Regions from separate parts of the Rossellomorea sp. GCM10028870 genome, predicted to be linked through region 2. Evidence: a T-box and tRNA genes for the amino acid it is inferred to sense, from the RefSeq annotation. Region 2 holds a T-box; the other holds one or more tRNA genes.
The links. The T-box of region 2 lies ahead of ileS (isoleucine--tRNA ligase). A T-box ahead of a tRNA ligase gene usually reads a tRNA of that ligase, here a tRNA-Ile.

Region 1: it has a tRNA-Ile gene. The T-box ahead of ileS (isoleucine--tRNA ligase) is inferred to sense a tRNA for this amino acid. The anticodon was not compared.

Annotation. Positions count from the first base shown of each region.
Region 1 is NZ_JBHTGN010000006.1:213,482-216,861, reverse strand. It holds tRNA gene ACFQWC_RS21665 (tRNA-Thr) at 19-94, shown strand; tRNA gene ACFQWC_RS21660 (tRNA-Lys) at 124-199, shown strand; tRNA gene ACFQWC_RS21655 (tRNA-Leu) at 235-319, shown strand; tRNA gene ACFQWC_RS21650 (tRNA-Gly) at 329-403, shown strand; tRNA gene ACFQWC_RS21645 (tRNA-Leu) at 413-501, shown strand; tRNA gene ACFQWC_RS21640 (tRNA-Arg) at 532-608, shown strand; tRNA gene ACFQWC_RS21635 (tRNA-Pro) at 615-691, shown strand; tRNA gene ACFQWC_RS21630 (tRNA-Ala) at 699-774, shown strand; tRNA gene ACFQWC_RS21625 (tRNA-Met) at 850-926, shown strand; tRNA gene ACFQWC_RS21620 (tRNA-Ile) at 931-1,007, shown strand; tRNA gene ACFQWC_RS21615 (tRNA-Ser) at 1,025-1,117, shown strand; tRNA gene ACFQWC_RS21610 (tRNA-Met) at 1,154-1,227, shown strand; tRNA gene ACFQWC_RS21605 (tRNA-Asp) at 1,334-1,410, shown strand; tRNA gene ACFQWC_RS21600 (tRNA-Phe) at 1,462-1,537, shown strand; tRNA gene ACFQWC_RS21595 (tRNA-His) at 1,560-1,635, shown strand; tRNA gene ACFQWC_RS21590 (tRNA-Gly) at 1,656-1,729, shown strand; tRNA gene ACFQWC_RS21585 (tRNA-Ile) at 1,739-1,815, shown strand; tRNA gene ACFQWC_RS21580 (tRNA-Asn) at 1,825-1,899, shown strand; tRNA gene ACFQWC_RS21575 (tRNA-Ser) at 1,904-1,994, shown strand; tRNA gene ACFQWC_RS21570 (tRNA-Glu) at 2,001-2,072, shown strand; gene glgB (1,4-alpha-glucan branching enzyme) at 2,898-3,380, shown strand, end outside.
Region 2 is NZ_JBHTGN010000006.1:34,837-38,216, forward strand. It holds gene ileS (isoleucine--tRNA ligase) at 1-1,359, opposite strand, end outside; T-box leader at 1,410-1,665, opposite strand; gene ACFQWC_RS20745 (Lrp/AsnC family transcriptional regulator) at 1,847-2,323, opposite strand; gene ACFQWC_RS20750 (DMT family transporter) at 2,535-3,380, shown strand, end outside.

The DNA.
Region 1 (3,380 bases), 180 kb from region 2:
TTAGTGGGTAATTAATATGCCGGTGTAGCTCAACTGGTAGAGCAACTGACTTGTAATCAGTAGGTTGGGGGTTCAAGTCCTCTTGCCGGCACCATGTTGGTTTTGAATTTCATCTTTTGAGATGAGCCATTAGCTCAGTTGGTAGAGCATCTGACTTTTAATCAGAGGGTCGAAGGTTCGAGTCCTTCATGGCTCACCATTGATTTTTGCATTAGCAAAATATCAATCATACATGCGGGTGTGGCGGAATTGGCAGACGCACCAGACTTAGGATCTGGCGCCGCAAGGCGTGGGGGTTCAAGTCCCTTCACCCGCACCATTATATTTCGCGGAAGTAGTTCAGTGGTAGAACACCACCTTGCCAAGGTGGGGGTCGCGGGTTCGAATCCCGTCTTCCGCTCCAGAAAATTTTGCCGGGGTGGCGGAACTGGCAGACGCACAGGACTTAAAATCCTGCGGTAGGTGACTACCGTACCGGTTCGATTCCGGTCCTCGGCACCATTGATTTTTCGGAAGGAAACGACATATTTTGCGCCCGTAGCTCAATTGGATAGAGCGTTTGACTACGGATCAAAAGGTTAGGGGTTCGACTCCTCTCGGGCGCGCCATATTATCGGGAAGTAGCTCAGCTTGGTAGAGCACTTGGTTTGGGACCAAGGGGTCGCAGGTTCGAATCCTGTCTTCCCGACCACTTCTTTGGGGCCTTAGCTCAGCTGGGAGAGCGCCTGCTTTGCACGCAGGAGGTCAGCGGTTCGATCCCGCTAGGCTCCACCATGTTTTTTTACGAAAGTAAGATAAACTTCATTGGTTTTATGAAAGTAAAAAAATATTTTTGATATTATGTTTCTTGGCGGTGTAGCTCAGCTGGCTAGAGCGTACGGTTCATACCCGTGAGGTCGGGGGTTCGATCCCCTCCGCCGCTACCAAAAGGGACCTTTAGCTCAGTTGGTTAGAGCAGACGGCTCATAACCGTCCGGTCGTAGGTTCGAGTCCTACAAGGTCCACCAAGTACCATTTTTATTACGGAGGAATACCCAAGTCCGGCTGAAGGGATCGGTCTTGAAAACCGACAGGGGTGTAACAGCCCGCGGGGGTTCGAATCCCCCTTCCTCCTCCATATTTACTTTTATGGTGAATTCCTTACTCATATCGTCGCGGGGTGGAGCAGTTCGGTAGCTCGTCGGGCTCATAACCCGAAGGTCGCAGGTTCAAATCCTGTCCCCGCAATACCATTTTTGACTTAGGATAGGGTAATCCTTGATGAGTCACGCATGGATAGTTATTTTCGCTATCGCGAGGTAATGAAACCTATTTTGCTTACGCAAAAAGCTTTGGTCCGGTAGTTCAGTTGGTTAGAATGCCTGCCTGTCACGCAGGAGGTCGCGGGTTCGAGTCCCGTCCGGACCGCCATTTTCTTTAAATAAGATTATGGTTCATAATTAAATATTTTACTCTAAGTAAGGCTCAGTAGCTCAGTTGGTAGAGCAATGGACTGAAAATCCATGTGTCGGCGGTTCGATTCCGTCCTGAGCCACCATTTTCTATTTGAAGACATTATGGCGATTGTGGCGAAGTGGTTAACGCACCTGATTGTGGTTCAGGCATTCGTGGGTTCGATTCCCATCAGTCGCCCCATACTTTCTTATTTAAATACCGCGGGTGTAGTTTAGTGGTAAAACCTCAGCCTTCCAAGCTGATGATGAGGGTTCGATTCCCTTCACCCGCTCCAATTATTTATGGGCCTATAGCTCAGCTGGTTAGAGCGCACGCCTGATAAGCGTGAGGTCGGTGGTTCGAGTCCACTTAGGCCCACCATTTCATTATTCCGCAGTAGCTCAGTGGTAGAGCTATCGGCTGTTAACCGATCGGTCGCAAGTTCGAATCTTGCCTGCGGAGCCAATATGGGGAAGTACTCAAGTGGCTGAAGAGGCGCCCCTGCTAAGGGTGTAGGTCGGGCAACCGGCGCGAGGGTTCAAATCCCTCCTTCTCCGCCATATTATGGCCCATTGGTCAAGCGGTTAAGACACCGCCCTTTCACGGCGGTAACACGGGTTCGAATCCCGTATGGGTCATCTGAAAAAAGACTATCATTTTTGATAGTCTTTTTTTTTGTACAAAGTAGTAGAATTAGTGGTTATTTTATTAATAATAGAAGAAAAAATGACTAAATGAAGAGAGTTAATTGAATATGGAGGCAGATCGGGACTAAAATAAGCGGTTTTACAAGAGAAACGCATGCTTCTATTTCTCTACGAAGGATATATTATCGACTTCTCCACATATATTATCGACTTTTCCCAATATATTATCAACTTCTGCACTTTTCTTTTCAGATCCAATTTTTCAATACAATAAACGGAGGATGGGAACATTCAGTCAGTGATCATCGAAAAGTAAATGGCATCAATCACCTCTTAATCTCTTCATTAAACTTCTCAAGCTCTTCAATAAACCCAACCTCCTTTAAAGACTAAACTATGAATGCTCCCTCCTTAATTACCCATCCGGGACCATTAGAACATGTTTCATTCACCCTACTAATCACCATAAGCATGCAGGCGCCTGATGCATTACGCCTTCTCAATCACTCCTTAATTCGACACCGCCATCCTTCTCACAATCAGCCAGAAACGATACAAAATACCGGAATCCTTCTGCATTTACTGCAAATTTCACATTTTTTAATTAAAAAACTTTCGACAAATTCCGCTATGAATTCAACATGATTCCCCTATGTTCTTCCAATGTAAACCTTATCATTTAGTAAGACTTTCCAATAGTGAACCATTTTATCAAATGTATGTAGGAAATTGTCGTAATTGAGCGACGATAATAAAGAGGATTTTGATGAACTTGAAAGAAAGTAGTAAGTAGATTGAAAAAATGTAGGTGAGATGATGAACGCAATGACCATATCAGATTATGATGTTTTTTTGTTTCATGAGGGAAATTTGCAGCAGGCCTATCAGTTTATGGGTTCACATGTGAGAAGAGACTCTACTGGAACCTATACAGAATTTTGCGTTTGGGCACCGAAAGCAAGACATGTTTCATTGGTTGGATCTTTTAATCATTGGAATGGAACAGGGTATGAACTTACGAGGCGGAATAACGAAGGTTTATGGACAATTCGCATTGATGAGAATCTATCGGGAGAAACGTATAAGTACGAGATTACGACTCCCTCAGGTTCAAAGAAGCTGAAGGCGGACCCCTATGGGTTTGCTTCTGAGAAGCGTCCAAATACTGCAAGCGTCGTGTATGAGCTGCAGGGGTTTTCATGGGAGGATGAGGAGTGGCTTGAGCATCGAGCCAGTTCGACGGTCTATGACAAGCCTATGGCAATTTACGAAGTGCATTTAGGCACATGGAAAAAGAAA
Region 2 (3,380 bases):
CGGAGTCCCCCAGTAACGGTTCCTCCCCAGGTTCCAATCCACCATATTTTCAAGGAATTTCCCAAACCTTCCTTCTTTCATATGATCCGGATACCACTCGACGGATTGGTTGTTCTTTAAGATGGTCTCTTTTACGGCCGTTGTCTTGATGAACCAGCCTTCCATTGCGTAATAGAGAAGTGGTGAGTCACAGCGCCAGCAGTGTGGATAGCTGTGTTCATACTTCTCCTTGGAAAAGAGAAGGTTGCTATCCGCGAGCATTTTGATGATCTTCACGTCGCTGTCCTTTGTGAATTCTCCTTCTAGAGGCTTGAAATCTCTGGTGTAACAACCCTTCTCATCCACGATATTGACAAAATCCAATCCACTTTCTTTGATGGCATTGTAATCATCTTCACCGTGAGCGGGAGCCAGGTGAACAATCCCGGTTCCGCTGTCATCGGTCACAAACGATGCCGAAATCACTTCATGCCCGCGGTCGAGCGTGAGATTGTTGAACGGCGGCTGATACGAAACCCCTACAAATTCGCACCCTTTATGCTCACTGACCAACTCGAAGTCGTCTCCCAACACATCGTTCACAAGGTACTTTGCCAGGATATACGTCTCTTCACCCCGTTTGGCTTTCACGTAATCCACGTCTTCATGGACGGCGAGCGCCACATTGGCAGGTAGCGTCCAAGGTGTTGTCGTCCAGCCCAGAAAGTATTCATGCTCTTTCCCTTCCACCTTGAATTTAGCTGTCGCGGATAAATCTTTTACATCCTTATATCCTTGAGCCACCTCATGGGAACTGAGGGAGGTTTGGCAGCTCGGGCAATAAGGCGCGACCCGATGCCCTTGATAGAGCAACCCTTTCTCATGGATCTTCGAAAGGATGTGCCAGACACTTTCGATATAATTGTTCTGAAGGGTTACATAGGGATCATCCATATCAACCCAGTATCCGATTGCCTCCGTAAAGGTGCGCCACTGCCCCTCATAATCGAAAACACTCTTTTTACATTCTTCAATGAATTTCTCAACACCGTATTCCTCGATTTCTTGTTTACCGGACACGCCGATTTTCTTTTCGACGCCCAATTCCACCGGGAGACCGTGTGTGTCCCAGCCTGCCTTACGTTTGACTTGATATCCACGCATGGTCTGATACCTTGCGACAAAATCTTTGATCACACGCCCCAGAACGTGACCAGCATGTGGAAGCCCATTGGCAGTCGGAGGTCCTTCATAGAAGACGAACGACTTTTTCCCTTCACGGTTTGTCACTGACTTTTCAAAAATATGATTCGAATTCCAGAAATCCTGGATCCGCTGCTCTCTTTCGACCGCCTTTTCGTTTACATTCACCTTTTTCATGTCATCACCCTCTATTTTTTTGTAAATAAAAAAACCCGCCCCTAACTTATGTTAGGGACGAGTTATAACCCGCGATACCACCCTGATTCTATCCATAAACTCGATTTCAAGTTTACGTGACAGCGCTCATGCAACGTACAATCATACGCGTTCCTTGTAACGGCGGAAACCCGTCAAAGCTTAAAGTACCTTCAGCTTTGCTTCTCGGAGAGGATATTCAATATGATCTGAACGTTGACTTCCACCAAATCGCCAACTCTCTGTAGAACAGATTCCATACCTACTCGTTCTCGTCATGGAATGTAAGTGATCCAATATATGTTACAACAAATGTAAATGATACAGGTTAAATTTGTCAATCCTTACTATTATTATTTGGCAATACGCCATTCATTTATTCGCTCTTCTACACTAACAACTCAAATGATTGTAAATGGCGAAGGTGAGATGGTCATCACTAACCCGTAAGATCTGAAGGTCACCCTCATTATCCCTGTATCGGCAACACCGTAGAATCCTTGATCTCCCTCAACGCCAAGCTTGTCTGAATCTTGGTGATCCCCATTTCATTCAGCCTTCTGATAAAGAGTTCCAATCCCTTGCGATCCTTGCATGCCACTTTTAAGAGGTAATCATATTCCCCGGTCAAGCAATGACATTCAAGGACTTCTTCCATTGATTCCAATGTCCCCTCAACAGCTTCCAGTTTTTCTGTACGATGTTCATTCGTGCTCATAAATACGAAGCATAACAAGTCAAATCCCAGTTTTTCATGGTTGAGAATGGCTACCTGCTTTTTGATATATCCTTCCATTTCCAACCGTTTGATCCTTGCGTGTACGGCGGGTGCTGATAAATTGACCCGCTTCGACAGTTCCAGATTACTGAGTTGCCCATCCTTTTGAAGCAAATCCAACAGCTTTAGATCCATTTGGTCCAAAACCCTGCTTACAATCGTCTCCATGCTCCATCCACCCTTTTCAATTGTTCCAAAAACCACTGATAAAACTATGTATATATGAATTTTTATAACCTAAAACCCTATTACACTTTCATATATTTCGATTAATAATCATTATACAATAAGTTCTTTTGTATTATCAGGAAAATGTTAAAATTATTCTTATAGACAATGTCATTGTGCACAATGGCTCTTCGAAAAGGGGCTGAATGACGTGAAATATTATTATCTGTTGTTACTGACAAGTCTTCTCTGGGGAGGCAATTTCATCGTGGGGAAAACCCTTGTGGAACATGCATCCCCGGGAACGTTGACCATATTAAGGTGGGCAATCGCCATCGTCTGTCTGTTCCCGATTGTCTGGTGGAAAGAAAAGAAGCTGGTTCCACCCATTCAATCGATCCTGCCCTTATTTTTCATGGGCCTGACGGGGGTAGCCCTTTTTCAGGCACTGCAATTCATGGCTTTGGAAAAGACATCTGCCACCAATGTGGGCCTGATCTCTACGTTAAATATGTTCTCCATTGCCGGGATCTCTTTTATTTTTCTGAAGGAAAAGATGAACGCATTTCAACTGTCATCCATGTTCATCTCACTCTTTGGCGTGTTGCTCGTCCTGTCCAAAGGGAAAGTGGAGATGGTCTATTCCTTGCAATTTAATGAAGGGGATCTCTATATGCTGGCTGCGGTTGTGATGTGGGGAATCTATTCCGTTTGCAGTAAGTGGGCAATGAAGACCGTCACTCCCATGATGTCCATTTTATACTCAGGACTATTTGGCCTTCTCATCCTTCTTCCTTTTAACCTTTCTACTTTCCTGGTGACAAATGTTGATGCCTCTTTCGTGCAGTCCATCTTATATACCGGCGTGATTTCCACGGTTGTATGCATGGTCTTATGGAATATCGGGGTGAATAACCTGGGGCCGAGTACTTCAGGATTGTTCTTGAACTTCAACCCTGTGTTCACAGCCTTATTGGCCTTTGTTTTTCTCGGGGAAAAGATGAATGGGCTACAAGCTGTCGGCAGTGTCATTGTTATAGCAGGATGTGTATTGTTC